Regions from separate parts of the Telluria sp. ZT3P26 genome, predicted to be linked through region 2. Evidence: predicted binding sites of a transcription regulator. Region 2 holds the regulator's gene; each other region holds the start of a gene.
The links. The regulator LexA, encoded in region 2, represses DNA repair genes until DNA is damaged. The targets are predictions, from matches to a motif close to ACTGTATNNNNATACAGT.
Positions count from the first base shown of each region.

Region 1: AC56LN_RS01340 (DNA topoisomerase IV subunit B) is a predicted target of LexA. The motif match lies at 1,611-1,628, and genes of this name have one in related genera.
Region 3: AC56LN_RS00285 (putative DNA modification/repair radical SAM protein) is a predicted target of LexA. The motif match lies at 4,533-4,550, and genes of this name have one in related genera.

Region 1 covers NZ_JCASII010000001.1:292,229-297,959, reverse strand. Annotated here, with positions in the region: gene AC56LN_RS01350 (gamma-glutamyl-gamma-aminobutyrate hydrolase family protein) at 1-631, opposite strand, end outside; gene AC56LN_RS01345 (response regulator) at 697-1,521, opposite strand; gene AC56LN_RS01340 (DNA topoisomerase IV subunit B) at 1,695-3,689, shown strand; gene parC (DNA topoisomerase IV subunit A) at 3,842-5,731, shown strand, end outside.
Region 2 covers NZ_JCASII010000001.1:1,053,930-1,059,660, reverse strand. Annotated here, with positions in the region: gene AC56LN_RS04625 (replicative DNA helicase) at 1-622, opposite strand, end outside; gene rplI (50S ribosomal protein L9) at 742-1,194, opposite strand; gene rpsR (30S ribosomal protein S18) at 1,231-1,521, opposite strand; gene priB (primosomal replication protein N) at 1,550-1,849, opposite strand; gene rpsF (30S ribosomal protein S6) at 1,887-2,294, opposite strand; gene lexA (transcriptional repressor LexA) at 2,587-3,216, shown strand; gene AC56LN_RS04595 (tetratricopeptide repeat protein) at 3,277-3,966, opposite strand; gene AC56LN_RS04590 (cystathionine gamma-synthase family protein) at 4,141-5,382, opposite strand; gene purF (amidophosphoribosyltransferase) at 5,385-5,731, opposite strand, start outside.
Region 3 covers NZ_JCASII010000001.1:55,079-60,809, forward strand. Annotated here, with positions in the region: gene AC56LN_RS00270 (HDOD domain-containing protein) at 1-667, shown strand, start outside; gene AC56LN_RS00275 (putative bifunctional diguanylate cyclase/phosphodiesterase) at 676-2,898, shown strand; gene AC56LN_RS00280 (SEL1-like repeat protein) at 2,905-4,455, shown strand; gene AC56LN_RS00285 (putative DNA modification/repair radical SAM protein) at 4,563-5,731, shown strand, end outside.

The DNA.
Region 1 (5,731 bases), 760 kb from region 2:
CGACGTTGATCAGCTGGCAGCCGCGACAGACACCCAGCACCGGTTTGCCGGCATCGACGAATTCGTGCAGCAGTTCGAGCTCGTACACGTCGCGCGCGCGGTCGCCGCTCCATTCGGGGCGCGTGGGGGTTTCGGAATACGTTTGCGGCGCCACGTCAGCCCCGCCCTGCAGCACCAGGCCATCCAGGTGGCGCGCATAGTGACGCAGCGTGATATTGCTGGGGTGGAGCAAGCCGTTGGTATTGACCGTCGGGATCATGAACACGAGCACGTCGCGCGACATGACCCATTGGGCGATGGATTCCTCGAGATACTGCAGGTTCTTGCTCAGCAGCCCCTTGGCCCCGGCTTCGGGATGGAAGATGCGGGCCGAGACGCCGATGTGCAGCGTGCGCTGCATGATGTCGCGACTGAAGCGTTCACGCAGCGAGCGAAAGCGCGACGTGATGACGCGACCGGCCAGGGCCACCGGGTTGTCGCCATCGCGCAGGTAGCGCGCCGGCCCGCGTGCGTGCTGGCCGCCGCTGGCGCGCCGGTCGGGCACGCGCACGCGCGTCTCGCGACGTTCATCGATATCCGCCTCTGGCGACGGGTGGTCTGGATTGCGCTTGGTGGGTTCTTCTTCGGCCATGTCAATAATATAACTTCGGCAACGCTGCGCACGATTCAAAGTTGTTACAAAAGGTCGCGGTTCACTCAGACCGGTACGTCGAGCAGCTTCTGGAAGGTGAGCATCAGGTGGCGCCCTGCCACGGGCGTCTCGAGCAGGCCGCGCGCGCCGGCCAGCCGGGCACGGCCGCTCTCGTACTGAAACGATGGCGCGACAACGAACACCACCGGCGTGCGCATCGCGCCAGGCTGCGCCTTGATCGACGAACACAGCGCATACGGTTCGATGTCCGGGGCCGCCGTATTGATCAGCACCAGCGCAACCGGCGTCTCGTCGCACAGGCGCACGGCGGCGGCCTGGCTGTCGGTCCACTCGACCCCGATCCTGCGCGGCCCAAGCACTTCTGCCACCCGGTTGCGCAGGGCACATGCCTGATCGACGATCAATACGGGGCCATCGACCGGACCACGGCGCAGTCGCGTGTAGAATGCGGGCGTTTCGTGGTCGGGCCCAAGGCGTGGACGGCGGCGCCGCTCGGCCAGCACACGGCGGGCCCGGACGCCCTGCTGCACCAGCGCATGCACCCGCGTATCGAGCAGTTCGGCCAGCCGCGCATGCAGCGCACCTTGTTCGAGCGGGCGGGCCATGGCCGGCCAGGCAGTGACGTGACTGCCGCCGACAACCAGTGCCGGCTGCAGCGCATCGGGTGGCCGGCTCGCCAGATGCGCCAGCGCAAGCTGGCTGTCGCCATTGGCGATGAGCAGGTCCGGCTCTTGCAAACTGTCGGCATGCAGGCAAGAATACAACGGCCCCGCGCCCGGCGCGCCTTCGAGCAGCGCCGCCAGCCGGGCAGTTTCAACCGGATCAAAACCGACCGGACGCACGGTGAACAGACATTGAGATCGCTGCATTGGGCACCACCCTTCCTGCATCGATGATGTGTTTACAGCTTAATCTAGCACAAAGGTGCAACGCGAAAAGCACGACATAAGCGCAAAATACTGTATATTTATACAGTTAAAAAGCATTTCCTTTTCCGCTCGACAAGATAGAATGCCAACGCATTCTACAAATACTCTTCAAGATGGCCTCCAAGAAACCCGCTCCAGACTACAGCGAATCATCCATCCGCGTCCTCAAGGGACTCGAACCTGTGAAACAGCGTCCGGGCATGTACACCCGCACGGAAAATCCGCTCCACATCATCCAGGAAGTGATCGACAACGCCTCCGATGAGGCGCTGGGTGGCTATTGCAAGAACATCAGCGTCACGATGAACCCGGACGGCTCGATCACGGTCGAAGACGATGGCCGCGGCATCCCGGTCGGCATTCACCCCGAAGAAGGCGTGTCCACGGTCGAAATCGTGTTCACGCGCCTGCACGCTGGCGGCAAGTTCGACAAGGGCTCGGGCGGCGCGTATGCGTTCTCGGGCGGCCTGCACGGCGTCGGCGTATCGGTCACCAATGCGCTGTCCAAGCGCCTCGAGATCGAAGTCTGGCGCAAGGACGACCAGGGCAACGGCCAGCACAAGCTGGTGTTCGCTGCCGGCGACGTGATCGAACCCCTTACCTCCGCGCCGTTCGAGCGCGGCGGCAAGAAGAACGGCACGCGCGTCACGGCCTGGCCGGATGGCAAGTACTTCGATTCGCCGACCATTCCGATGAACGACCTGCAACGCCTGCTGCGCTCGAAAGCCGTGCTGCTGCCAGGCGTGACGGTCACGCTCACGAACGCCAAGGGCGAAGTGCAGACCTGGCGCTACGACGAGGGCCTGCGCGGCTACCTGACCGAAGCGCTGACGCAAAGCTCCAACGGCGAAACACTGATCCCGCTGTTCGAAGGCGCGCAGTATGCAGCCGCCGGCGACGACAGTTTCGCTGAAGGCGAAGGCGCGGCCTGGGTCGTGGCCTGGACCGAAGAAGGCGGCGTGGTGCGCGAATCCTACGTCAACCTGATCCCCACGGTCAGCGGCGGCACCCACGAAGCGGGCCTGCGCGACGGCCTGTATGGCGCCGTCAAGAACTTCGTCGAGCTGCATGGCCTGCTGCCCAAAGGCGTCAAGCTGCTGCCGGAAGACGTGTTTGCGCGCGTCTCGTTCGTACTGTCGGCCAAGGTGCTGGACCCGCAGTTCCAGGGCCAGACCAAGGAGCGCCTGAATTCGCGCGACGCGCTCAAGCTGGTCTCGACCTTCACCAAGCCGCCACTCGAACTGTGGCTGAACCAGCACGTCGACTACGGCAAGAAGCTGGCCGAACTCGTGATCCGCCAGGCGCAATCGCGCCTGCGCTCGCTGCAGAAAGTCGAAAAGAAAAAATCGTCGGGCGTGGCCGTGTTGCCGGGCAAACTGACCGATTGCGAATCGAACGACATCACGCGCAACGAGCTGTTCCTGGTCGAGGGCGACTCGGCCGGCGGCTCCGCCAAGATGGGCCGCGACAAGGAATTCCAGGCCATCCTGCCGCTGCGCGGCAAGGTGCTCAACTCATGGGAAACTGACCGCGACCGCCTGTTTGCCAACAATGAAATCCACGATATCTCGGTGGCGATCGGCGTCGATCCGCACAGCGTGGGCGATTCGCCCGACCTGACCGGTCTGCGCTACGGCAAGATCTGCATCCTGTCCGATGCCGACGTCGATGGCTCGCACATCCAGGTACTGCTGCTCACGCTGTTCTTCAAACACTTCCCGGCGCTGTTCGCGAACGGGAACATCTGCATCGCGCGCCCGCCGCTGTTCCGCGTCGACGTGCCGGCGCGCGGCAAGAAGCCGATCCAGAAGCTGTATGCGCTGGATTCGGGCGAGCTGCTGGCGATCGAAGACAAGCTGAAAAAAGAAGGCCTGAAAGAAGGCGTGTGGAGCATTTCGCGCTTCAAGGGCCTGGGCGAGATGAACGCCGAGCAGCTGTGGGAAACGACGATGAACCCGGACACGCGCCGCCTGCTGCCCGTGTTCCTGGGCGAATACGACCACGCCGAATCGTCGGCACGCTTCAATATGCTGATGGGCAAAGGCGAAGCCGCCGCGCGCCGCGCCTGGATCGAAGAACACGGAAACGAGACCGAGGCGGATATTTGATGAGTCTGTGATCTGCAAGCTGAACTTGGGTTCCCGCCTGCGCGGGAACGACGGTCTTGCAGCCACTGGCCCAGGCACGTCGTTCCAGCGAAGGCTGGAACCCAGGTCCTCCGCACCGCCACCACCGCTCGCCAGAACACGAAACACACACCATGACGAACCAACCAAGTCTCTTTGAACAGCAACACGAGCCGACCGATGTCGAGACGCTCACCCTCTCCACTTTCGCCGAGCGCGCCTACCTGGACTACGCCGTTTCGGTGGTCAAGGGCCGCGCACTGCCGGACGTGTCGGACGGCCAGAAGCCGGTCCAGCGCCGCATCCTGTATGCGATGAATGAACTGGGCCTGGGCCCGACCGCCAAGCCGCGCAAGTCGGCGGCCGTGGTCGGCGACGTGCTCGGCAAACTGCACCCGCACGGCGACCAGTCGGTGTACGACGCACTGGTGCGCATGGCGCAGGACTTCTCGCTACGCTACCCGCTGATCGACGGCCAGGGCAACTTCGGCTCGCGCGACGGCGACGGCGCCGCCGCGATGCGTTACACCGAAGCGCGCCTGACGCCGATCGCCCGCATCCTGATGGATGAAATCGACATGGGCACGGTCGACTCGCAGCCGAACTACGACGGCTCGACCACCGAGCCGCGCACACTGCCGGCGCGCCTGCCGATGGTGCTGCTTAACGGCGCCTCGGGCATCGCGGTCGGCCTGGCCACCGAGATCCCGTCGCACAATCTGCGCGAAGTGGCTGCCGCCGCCGTCGCCATGATCCGCAATCCGAAGATGTCGCACGCCGAGCTGATGACCATCGTGCCCGGCCCTGACTTCCCGGGCGGCGGCCAGATCATCACCCCGGCGTCCAGCATCGCCGACATGTATGCGGTGGGCCGCGGCTCGATGAAGGTGCGCGCACGCTGGAAGATCGAAGAACTGGCGCGCGGCCAGTGGCAGGCGATCGTCTACGAACTGCCGCCGGGCTGCTCGTCGCAGCGCGTGCTGGAAGAAATCGAAGAACTGACCAACCCGAAGGTCAAGGCCGGCAAGAAGGCGCTGCTGCCCGAGCAGCTCGCACTGAAGAACACGGTGCTGGGCGCGCTCGACACGGTGCGCGACGAATCGGGCCGCGAAGCCGCGGTGCGCCTGGTGTTCGAGCCGAAGTCGAAGAACCAGGACCAGAACGAATTCATGCTGATGCTGCTCGCGCACACGTCGCTCGAGTCGTCCAGCCCGATCAATATGGTGATGATCGGCGGCGACGGCCGTCCGCGGCAAAAAGGCCTGGGCACGATCATCCAGGAGTGGATCGATTACCGCTTCACGACGATCCGCCGCCGCACCGACTTCAAGCTGGCCAAGGTCAACGACCGCATCCACATCCTGGAAGGCCGCGAGACGGTCCTGCTGAACATCGACAAGGTCATCGCCATCATCCGCAATGCGGATGAACCGAAGGCCGCGCTGATCGAGGAATTCCGCCTGAGCGAGCGCCAGGCCGAAGACATCCTCGAGATCCGCCTGCGCCAGCTGGCGCGCCTGGAAGCGATCAAGATCCAGCAAGAGCTGGCCGACCTGCGCAGCGAGAAGGAAAAGCTGCAGGACATCCTCGAGAACCCGTCGTCGATGAAGCGCCTGATCATCCGCGAAATCGAAGCCGACGCCAAGCAGTTCGGCGACGAGCGCCGCACCGTGATCGAAGAAGCGCAGCGCGCGGTGGCCGAGCAGAAGGTCATCGACGAACCGGTGACCGTGATCGTGTCCGAAAAAGGCTGGGTGCGTGCACGTACCGGCATCGGCCACGACCCGGCGCAGTTCGCGTTCAAGGCTGGCGACTCGCTGTACAAGGCATTCGAATGCCGCACGACCGACCATCTGCTGGGCATTGGCGACAACGGCAAGGTGTACTCGGTGCCGGTCGCTGCGCTGCCCGGTTCGCGCGGCGACGGCGTGCCGATCACGACGCTGGTCGAGCTGTCGGGCGGCGCCCAGGGCAAGCCCGTGCGCCTGCTGCATTACTTCGCCGGCAACCCCGAAACGCGCCTG
Region 2 (5,731 bases):
TCATGCGGTCAAGGTCGATGAAGCCCGTCGGCACGCCGGTGATTTCACCCTGGTTCTCGCGGCTGTAGAGCTCATCGATGCGCTCGACGACCTGCGTGAGCAGCGGCTGGATCGGATTCCAGCCCTGCTGGCCGCGTGAGCCGGATTCGGCAATGGCAAAGATCTTGGACTCGGCTTCGTCGAGCATCTGCTTGACTTCCTTGCCCTGCGGGTTGAACGCATTGCCCGAGATTTCATCGGCCACGGTGATCAGCTTGCGCAGGATGCCGCGGTCGCGCACGATCTCGGCGTAGCGCCGGATATTGGCGGCGGACGGCGTGTTCTGCGCCATCGCGTTCAGGTATTGCAGGCCACCGACATCATCGGCCTTGCCGAGCTGGTTGCAGGCTTCGTAGACGGTGATGACGTCGGCCGGTTTGCCGCCGTTGATCAGGCGCACCATCTGTTCGAAGATGATGCGGTGGTCGTAGCGGTAGAAGTCTTCCGCGTTCATGAAGTCGGCGATACGGTCCCATGCGGCGTTATCGCGCAGCAGGCCGCCAATGACGGATTGCTCGGCTTCGATGGAGTGCGGGGGGATGCGCAGGGCGTCGAGTTGCGGATCTGGAGATGCTGCATTCATGGGCGGGATTATACCTTTTCCGGTCCTGCGACTGGCAATAATGGAAAGCCGAAAAGCAAAAAAGCCGGGCGAACCCGGCTTTTTCAGAACTGCGTGCTCAGCACATGTACAGCGTGTGCTTAGGCAGCTTCGCCCACAACAGCGACGGTGATTTCCGACACGACGTCGGTGTGCAGAGCGACTGCAACCGGGAATTCGCCGGTGGTTTTCAGCGGGCCGGTTGGCATGCGCACTTGCGACTTCTCGACAGCGAAACCTTGCTTGGTCAGCGCTTCGGCGATGTCGAAGTTGGTGACCGAACCGAACAGACGGCCATCAACGCCGGCCTTCTGGCCGATGGTGACGGTCATGCCGCTCAGCTTGTCGCCTTCGGCCTGGGCAGCCGACAGCTTTTCAGCTGCTGCTTTTTCGAGTTCAGCGCGCTTGGCTTCGAACTCGGCGACGGCGCCGGCGGTAGCGCGGCGTGCCATCTTTTGTGGGATCAGGAAGTTACGTGCGTAACCGTCCTTGACCTTGACGACGTCGCCCAGGTTGCCGACGTTGACTACTTTTTCCAACAGAATGATTTGCATAGTGATCTCCAGATGTCTGACTGTCGTGACCGACGATTAACCGTGGTGCAGGTCGGTGTACGGCAGCAGCGCAAGGTAGCGTGCGCGCTTGATCGCGGTGTCGACCTGACGCTGGTAGTGCGCCTTGGTGCCGGTCAGACGTGCTGGCATGATCTTGCCGTTTTCCTGGACGAAGTCCTTCAGGGTGTCGACGTCCTTGTAGTCCACCTGCTCAACGCCAGCGGCGGTGAAGCGGCAGAATTTCTTGCGCTTGAACAGCGGGTTTTGCTGTTTGCGCTTCTCTTTGAGTTTCGCTTTGTTTTTGTCGAACTTTTTACCGAATGCCATTTGAGGCTCCTGTATCTAAATTGCCGGGTTAAGCGGCACTGAAATCAATGATGTGAAACACCAGGGCTTTGCTGTTGCGATTTTTCCGTGCAAGAAATCCGTTGAACCTGTAGCTGGCGCCCAATTCGGCGCTGGCGAACCTGCCCGAAATCTCGCCCGCGGCGAACGCGGGGACTTCGAACGCGACCGACCTTTCGACCCCGGCCTCTTCCTGCTGCGATTCGTGCATCAGGACGGCTGAAACGATTGGCACACCGGCCGGGGTGTAACGCAGTACGTCGCGCTCGGCGATGGTCGCCATGAGCTGGAGGTGGTTTGCGCTGTGCACCCGGTATTACTGGTTACTACGAATAACTGGGGAAAACTTAAGCAGCAGCAGGCGCTGGCGCAGCGGCTGGAGCGGCTGCTGGCGCAGCGGCTTCGGCACGGTGGCTCTTGGCTGCGTCTTCGCGCTGCACCGATTTCATCATCGGCGACGGTGCGGTTTCAGCTTTTTTCAGCTTGACGGTCAGGTGACGCAGAACCGCATCATTGAACTTGAATGCAGTTTCCAGCTCGACCAGGGTCTCGTTGTCGCATTCGATGTTCAGGCAGATGTAGTGTGCTTTTGGCAGCTTCTGGATCTGGTATGCCATCTGGCGGCGGCCCCAGTCTTCAACGCGATGGATGTTACCGCCGCGGCTGGTCACCGTGGTCTTGTAACGCTCGATCATCGCCGGGACTTGTTCGCTCTGGTCCGGATGGACGATAAACACGATTTCATAATGACGCATGCATTACTCCTTGAGGACGTTTAACAAATGCCCACCTCGGCGTCAAGACGAGTGTGGGAAGGGAAAGCCGGCAATTATAACCCGGATATCGGCAGCTTGGAAAGCCCAATGACGCATCGCAGGCGCGAGCTGGCGAGTTCCCGGCAGTCTGACTCGACAATTCCACGGTTTTGGCGCATGTTTGTACGCTGAATCGGGATTTTGACGATATTTTTTGCGTTTCCTCTTGCGCGCGGGAGAATACTGTACAAAAATACAGGTTACACACATAACCGGTTGCTGTAACACATTTATGCTAAAGCTCACTGCACGGCAAGAACAGATCCTGAACCTGATCAAGGAAGCGATCGAGAACACCGGTTTCCCTCCGACCCGGGCTGAAATCGCTTCCGAACTGGGTTTCCGCTCGGCCAACGCGGCTGAAGAACATCTGCAAGCACTGGCGCGCAAGGGCGCCATCGAAATTTCGCCGGGCACATCGCGCGGCATCCGCCTGATCGGCGCGAGCGTCGAATCAGTTCCGATGCCGCCGCCGTCGTTCATGTCGCTGCCGCTGGTGGGGCGCGTTGCTGCAGGTAATCCGATCCTGGCGCAAGAGCATGTCGAAGCCACCTACAACGTCGATACCGCCATGTTCGCGGCGCGCCCCGATTTCCTGCTGAAGGTCAAAGGCTGGTCGATGCGCGATGCCGGCATCATGGATGGCGACTTTTTGGCGGTCAAGAAAATCGACAGCGCCAAGAACGGCCAGATCGTCGTTGCACGCCTGGGCGACGAAGTCACGGTCAAGCGCTATCGCAAGACGGGCGACCTGGTGGAACTGCTGCCAGAGAACCCCGACTTCAACATCATTTCAGTCTCGCCGGACGAAGAGTTCGCACTCGAAGGCCTGGCTGTTGGCCTGATGCGTAGCTGGAACTGATGTAACGGCGCCGGCTTCTTCCTGCCGGCGCCTGTCCTTTCCTGCGCTGCCCTGCCCTGCCTACTTCGACGCCTTCTTCACGACCGCATTGTGCTGGCTGACAAACGCCTCGGTCGCACTGCGCCACGCTGCAAAATCCGCCAGGATCATCTTTGAATTGACCTTCGCGCCTTCCGCGATATTCTGCCGCACCTGCTCCAGATAGGCTGCCGAAGCATCCGCTTCCTGTTTGTTCATCAGCTTGGCGATATCGGCGGGAATCTTCTTCGTCAGCGGCGACTGCGCGTTCAGGTTCGTGACCATCTTGTTGTAGCAATCCTGCCAGCCCGTCACCAGCTTGTTGACGCGATCGATCTCGTCGTTCACCTTCGACACGGCCGGGATGCGCGGCGACGGGCAGCGGTATTCGCCCGACTGCAGCTCGGCCCCGTCATAGCCCTTGATCCAGTAATCGATCTCGGCGCGCTTGGTCACGCGCTGTTCCATCACGACCAGCGATTCTGCCGCGACCTTATTGCCCTTGGCCGCCGACTTCTCGAACAATGCTTTCGCTGCCGCCTCATCGACAGCGCCCGCTTCGCCATACCAGTACATCTGGCCCAGTTGCTGCTGCGCCTGCGCATTGCCGGCATTGGCCAGCTTGGTGTACAGCTTGAGCGCGCCCGCGTAATCCTTCTTTTCGAACAGCGCGTTGGCGTCTTCCAGCTCGCCCGCACAGGCGGCGCTGGCGATGCTCAGGGACAGGGACATGGAAAGGCAGAGCAGGAAACGTTTCATGGGCACCCAAAAATGACAAGCTGACGATGGCGCATCATAGCCCCCTTTTACAGCGCGACTCAACCGTAAAAATGACTAGGCCGGCATTGCGCCGGCCTTCTTTGCATCGCTTTACGTCACGCGGTAACGTCGCGCGGTACGCCGCGCTTACGCGTCCAGCGCCTGGCGGAAGTCTTCAACCAGGTCATCGGTGTCCTCGATGCCCACCGACACGCGGATCAGCGACTCGGCAATGCCCATGCTGGCGCGGCGCTCGGCGCCCATCTCGAAGAAGATGGTGTGCGCGACCGGAATGACCAGCGTGCGGTTGTCGCCCAGGTTCGACGCGGGAATCGCCAGCTGCAGGCGGTTGAGGTAATCGAACGGGTCGATATCCTCGCGCAGCTCGAAGCTGAGCAGTGAACCACCGGCGCGGAACAGCGACGTGACGATACCGTGCTGCGGATGCGAGGCCAGGCCCGGGTAGTGGACCTTCGCCACGCGCTCATCCGCCTCGAGCATCGTTGCCAGCGCCAGAGCATTGGCACAGGTGCGGGTCATGCGCAGCGCCAGCGTCTCGGCGCCAACGGCAATGTGATGCGCTGCCTCCGGTCCGAGCGAGGCGCCGAAGTCGCGCAGCGCTTTCGCGCGCAGCTGCGCCATGCCCTGCGCCTGCGCCGGCTGCTTGCGGAAATTCGGCGCGATGTTCGGGTACGCGCTCCAGTCGAACAGGCCGGTATCGGTCAGCGCGCCGCCCAGCGCAATGCCGTGGCCGCCAATCGACTTGGTCAGCGAATTGACCACGAGACCGGCGCCCACGCTCTTCGGGCGGAACAGCCAGGGCGAGGTCATCGTGTTGTCGACCACGTACAGGATGCCCCGCGCACGGCACAGCTCGCCGATGCGGGCCAGGTCCGCCACTTGCGTGCGCGGATTGGCGATCGTCTCGACAAACACCATGCGCGTGTTCGGCGTCAAGGCTGCCTCGACCTGCGCCACATCGGTTGCATCGACAAAGGCGACATCGACGCCCTGCCCTGCCACCGTCTGCCACAGGCTGTTGGTATTACCAAACAGGAAGCTCGACGAAACGATGGCGTCGCCCGCCTTCAGCAGCGCCTGGAACAGCGCGCCGATGGCGGCCATGCCGGTGCCGAAGCACAGCGTGGCGACGCCATCCTCCATCTTGCTGACCTTGTCCTCGAGCGCGCTGATGGTCGGATTGCCCTGGCGACCATAACGGAAGCCCGGCTCCTTGCCCTGGAACACGGATGCCAGCTGACGCGCATCCGTGTAGCCGAACGCGACCGAGGTGTGGATCGGCTTGTGCAGCGAACCGTGCTCGATCGGCTTGTGCCGGTCGTTGTGCAGGATCGTGGTGGTAAAGCCGTAGGATTTTTTCTCGCTCATGCTTACTCGGCGGCGACGGCGGGGTTCAGATTCAGTTGGGTACGGACCTGGTCTTCATCCTTGGCAGCAGGATTGTGACGCGCGGTTTCCTGGCGATCCAGGTATTCCGGCGTCACGTCGCCCGTCACGTAGATGCCGTCGAAGCACGACGCCTCGAAGTTCTTCAGTGCCGGATTGACGTCCGAAATCGAGCGCTTGAGGGCGTCGATGTCCTGATAGATGACGCGGTCGGCCGTGATCTCGCGGCAGACTTCTTCGGTCGTGCGGCCGTAGGCGATCAGCTCGTCGCGGGTCGGCATGTCGATGCCGTACACGTTCGGGTACAGCACCGGTGGCGCAGCCGAGGCGA
Region 3 (5,731 bases), 1.0 Mb from region 2:
TTACCTGAGCATCCTGGACGGCAAGCTGGCGCGCCAGGAACCGGTGGGCGGCGAGCTGTCGATCCTGAACGAAGAGATCGACCGCGTGGGCCAGCTGATCGGTTCCCTGGCCGAACCGCATGCGCCGGAGACCGGTCCGCGGCCGGTCGACGCTGCCCGCGTCGTCGACGACGTGCTGCGCCTGTTCCGCACCAGCGGCTTCGTGCCGGGCGGCGTGCAGATCGTGGCACACATGGACGGCGACAGCGCGATCGAGGGCGACCCCGATGTGCTCAAGCAGATCCTGGTCAACCTGGTCAAGAATGCGGTCGAAGCCTTCGGGCCGCAGCAGAAGGACGGCGGCCGGATCGAGGTCGTCAACCGAGGCCACGTCAACCGCGAGCGCCATCTGTACCTCGAGCTGGGCGTGAACGACAATGGCCCCGGCCTGTCGCGCGAGGTGCTGGCCAACCTGTTCATGCCGGTCAAGAGCAGCAAGGAAGGCGCGCTCGATGGCGGCAAGCGCGGCCTGGGCCTGTCGATCGTCCATGGCCTGGTCAAGAAGATGGGCGGCCATATCGCCTGCCGCAGTGCCAGTTCCGGTACCTCGTTTGAAATTCTCCTGCCGGCGTACACCGGCGTCGGCAATGCGCTTGCGCTGCCGGCGCGCGCGCTCGGTTCCGCCTGACCCTCACCATGAACGCGCACCCAGCCTCCATGCTCCCTGGTGAACCTTCCCCATTTTCGCCGACGCTCGACGCCGACAGCCAGCCACGCCTGTTGCTGGTTGACGATGAACCCCGTCTGCTGTCGTCGCTGTACGAATTGCTGCAGGGGCGCGGCTACCGCCTCACGACCGCGTCATCCGGCACCGAGGCGCTGGCAGAACTGTCGCGCCAGCGCTTCGACCTGGTCCTGCTCGACCTGCGCCTGCCCGATATCGGCGGCCACGAGATCATGGACTTCATCAACGACAGGGGCATCGACGCCGACGTCATCGTGATGAGCGGCGAGGTGGGCATCGACGCCGCGATCGGCGCGCTCAAGCGCGGTGCCTACAGCTACCTGCGCAAGCCGTACAGCCGTGAAGAGCTGCTTTCGACCGTCAGCAATGCGCTGGGACGCCGGCGCCTGGCGCTGGAAAACGCGCGCATCGCGAACCAGCTCGAGAATTCCGAGAAGATGTACCGCTACCTGGTCGACTCGTCGCCGGACATCATCTACACGCTCAACCACGAAGGGCGCTTCACGTTCGTCAACGACCGCGCCTACCAGCTGCTCGGCTACACGCGCGAAGAGCTGATTGGCAAGCATTACTCGATCGTCGTGCACGAAGAAGACCTGGAGCGCGCGCGCTACGTGTTCAACGAGCGCCGCATCGACGAACGCGCGTCGCGCAACGTCGAACTGCGCCTGAAGTGCCGGGGCGGAAACGGCAACAGCAGCAGCGACCGCACCTTCAATACGACGCTGATGACGATCTCGCTCAACGCGATCGGCATGCACGTGCCGGACCAGGAAGTGAAAAAGCTCGAGTTCTTCGGCACCTATGGCGTGGCGCGCGACATCACCGACCGCAAACGCGCCGAAGAAGTCATCGCCTACCAGGCCTACCACGACATCCTGACCGACCTGCCGAACCGCATCCTGTTCAAGGACCGCCTGGGACTGGCCGTGATCCAGGCCAAGCGCAAGCAGACCGAACTCGCGGTGATGTTCATCGACCTCGATCGCTTCAAGCTCGTGAACGACACGCTCGGCCACGTCAAGGGCGACGAACTGCTGCAGCAGGCGGCCAGCCGGCTGAAGGAATGCCTGCGCAAGGGCGACACGCTGGCGCGCCAGGGCGGCGACGAATTCACGATCGTGCTGCCCGAATTGGTCAGCCACGACGACGCGCGCATGGTCGCCGACAAATTCCTCGCCTGCCTGCAGATGCCGTTCGACCTCGATGGCCACGAAGTGCACATCTCGGCCTCGATCGGCATCGCGATCTATCCGAAGGACGGTGAATCGATCGACGAACTGCTGCGCCACGCCGACATCGCGATGTACCAGGTGAAAGCGCTGGGCAAGAACGGCCACAGCTTCTATCACGACTCGATGCTCGAAGTGTCGCACCAGAAGATCGCGCTGGAACAGTCGCTGCGCCGCGCGCTCGAGCACGACGAGCTGGAGATGTTCTACCAGCCGCAGATCGACGCCATGACCGGCAACATCACGGGCGCCGAAGCGCTGATGCGCTGGAACCACCCGACGCGCGGGCGTCTGTCGGCCGGCGAATTCCTGCCGTTCGCCGAAGAAAACGGCCTGATGCTGCCGATCTCGGACTGGATGATCGGCGCGCTGTGCCGCGACATGCTGCGCTGGAACGCCGTCGGCGGCAGCGACATCCGGCTCTCGCTGAACCTGTCGCCGCAATACCTCGACCGCGGCGACTTCTTCGAGAAGATGCGCGGGGCGCTCGCGCGCTACGCGATCTCGCCGCAGCAGATCGAAGTCGAGATCACTGAGAACATCTGCATCCGCAACCCGCAGTATGCGATCGAGCAGCTCAACAAACTGTGCGAGCTGGGCGTGTCGATCGCGATCGACGACTTCGGCACCGGCTACTCGTCGCTGTCGTACCTGCACCGCTTCCCGATCCATACGATCAAGATCGACCAGTCGTTCGTCAAGGAGATCCACGAGGAGGACGGTCACTATCCGGTCATCCTGGCGATCATCTCGATCGCGCGCGGCCTGGGCCTGAACCTGATCGCCGAAGGCGTCGAGACCGAGGAACAGGCGCGCTACCTGCGCGCCAACGGCTGCATGACGATGCAGGGCTACCTGTTCTACCGCCCGATTTCACTGGGCGACTTCATGGTGGCGCTGCGCTCCCGGCCCGGCTCGAACCTGCGCGCCGTGCTGGCCTGAGTGGTCATGCCCGACACGCCGTTGTACAGCGCCGAATTCCTGCGTGTGAAAAGCCAGGCCGAACGTGGCGAGGCCGAGGCCCAGCACAGTCTGGGCTTCATGTACGTGAATGGCCAGGGCGTGGCGCAAAGCGATGAACTGGCAGTGAGCTGGTACCGGCTCGCGGCCACGGCCAACCTGGCGCAGGCCCAGTACAACCTCGGCGTGATGCTGCAGAAGGGGCAGGGCGTGACGCAGGATTTCACGCTGGCTGCCCACTGGTACGAGCGCGCCGCCAGCCAGGGCTACGCGCTGGCCCAGTACAACCTGGGCTGGCTGTACGCCAAAGGGCAGGGCGTGGCGCAGGACGTGGGCCGCGCGCTGCACTGGTTCCGCCAGGCCGCCGAGCAGGGCGAGCCGGGCGCCCAGCACAATCTCGGGATGATGTACGACACCGGCAAGGGCGTGGCGCAGGACCAGGATGCGGCGCTGGACTGGTACCGGCGCGCGGCCATCCAGGGCTATGCCCGTTCGCAGTACAGCCTGGGCCTGCGCTACGACAGCGGCCAGGGCGTGGCGCGCGACCCGGCGCAGGCACTGGACTGGCTGCGCAAGGCCGCGCTGCAGGGCTATGCGCCGGCCCAGTTCAATCTGGGGCTGCGCTACGACAAGGGCCAGGACGTGGAAGCGGACGGCGAACAGGCGATGCTGTGGTACGGCCGCGCCGGTATCCAGGGCCATGCCAGTTCGCAGTTCAACCTGGCGCTGATGTACGACACCGGCCACGGCGTGCCGCAGGACGATGCACTGGCCGCCACCTGGTACCGGCGCGCCGCGCAGCAGGGCCATGCCGGCGCGCAGGACAGCCTGGGCATGCGCCACGAGCACGGCCAGGGCGTGGTGCAGGATGCGGTGCAGGCGGCCATCTGGTACCGGCGCGCGGCCGAGCAGGGCTTGCCGGTGGCGCAGTACCACCTCGGACAGCTCCTCGACACGGGCAACGGCGTTGAACGGGATGCGGTCGAGGCCACGGCCTGGTACCGCAAGGCGGCCGAGCAGGGCCACCTGCGCGCGCAGTTCGACCTGGGCCTGCGCCACGAAAACGGCATCGGCGCGGCGCAGGACTGCGTGCAGGCACTCGGGTGGTACCGGCGCGCCGCGGCGCAAGGTTACGCGGCCGCGCAGTACATGGTGGCCACGCTGCTCGACCGGCACGACCTGGGCGACCCGGCCGAAGCCACCGACTGGCTGCACAAGGCGGCCGACCAGAAGCACGCACTGGCGCAGTTCGAACTGGGGCTGCGCTACGACTGCGGCAAGGGCGCCGAACGCGATTACGAAGCCGCCCATTTCTGGTACCTGTGCGCGGCGCGCCAGGGCCACGCGCGCGCGCAATTCAACCTGGGCGTGATGTATGCGGCGGGGCAGGGCGCGCCCCGCGATCTGGTCGAAGCGTATGCGTGGTTGCATCGTGCGGGTGGCGCCGGGATCCGGCCCGCGCGCGACTATCTGGCGCGCACCGCGCGCCGGATGGATGCACAGCAGTTGTCGCTGGCGGAAAGCCTGCTGCAGGCTTGAAACCGTCCCGGCTTTGACCCGGCACCACCCGCGCACGGGTGCGCCGGCGCACCCTCTGTCATGACACGCCACGCTATACTGTATGCCCATACAGCCACGGGCGTCCGATGGAACTCAACGACAAGCTCGAAATCCTGGCCGATGCGGCCAAGTACGACGCATCCTGCGCCAGCAGCGGTGCGCCCAAACGCGGCTCCGAGGGCAAGGACGGCCTGGGCGCCACCACCGGCATGGGCATCTGCCACAGCTATACGCCAGACGGCCGCTGCGTCTCGCTGCTCAAGATCCTGCTTACCAACTTCTGCATCTACGACTGCCAGTACTGCATCAACCGCCGTACGTCCAACGTGCCGCGCGCGCGCTTTGCGGTCGACGAAGTGGTCAAGCTGACGCAGGATTTTTACCTGCGCAATTACATCGACGGCCTGTTCCTCAGTTCCGGCATCATCCAGTCGGCCGACTACACGATGGAGCAACTGGTGGCCGTGGCGCGCACCCTGCGCGAGGTGCACAACTTCCGCGGCTACATCCACCTCAAGACGATTCCCGATGCCGACCCGCTCCTGATCACCGAAGCGGGGCGCTGGGCCGATCGCCTGTCGGTCAACATCGAGCTGCCCACGCACGACAGCGTGACCAAGCTCGCCCCCGAAAAGAGCGTCCACACGATCAAGCTGGCGATGGGCTCCATCCGGCGCAAGCTCGATGAAAAAGCCGAAGAGCCAAGGTCGCCCGCCTTCGCGCCGGCCGGCCAGAGCACGCAGATGATCGTCGGCGCTGACGCGAGCGACGACCACACGATCCTCAACACCGCCGAGACGCTGTACGGCAGCTACAAACTCAAGCGCGTGTACTACTCCGCGTTCAGCCCCATCCCGCAAAGCCCCAAGAGCGTGCCGCTCGCGCCACCGCCGCTGCTGCGCGAGCACCGCCTGTACCAGGCCGATTTCCTGCTGCGCAGTTACGGCTTCACGGCCGGCGAGATCATGCCGCAGACGGGTAACCTGGCGCTGGACATCGATCCCAAGCTGGCCTGGGCGCTGTCGAACCGCGACCAGTTTCCGATGGACCTGAACCGCGTCGATGCGACGCTCATCGCGCGCATCCCCGGCATCGGTCTGCGCAACGCCAAGCGCATCGCCGACCTGCGCCGCATTCGCCGCATCCGCTGGGAAGACCTGTCGCGGCTGCGCTGCAGCCTGAAAAAACTGGCGCCGTTCGTCGTTACCGCCGACTACAAGCCGGCGCAGGGCGCGACCAGTTCCGACCTGCTGCG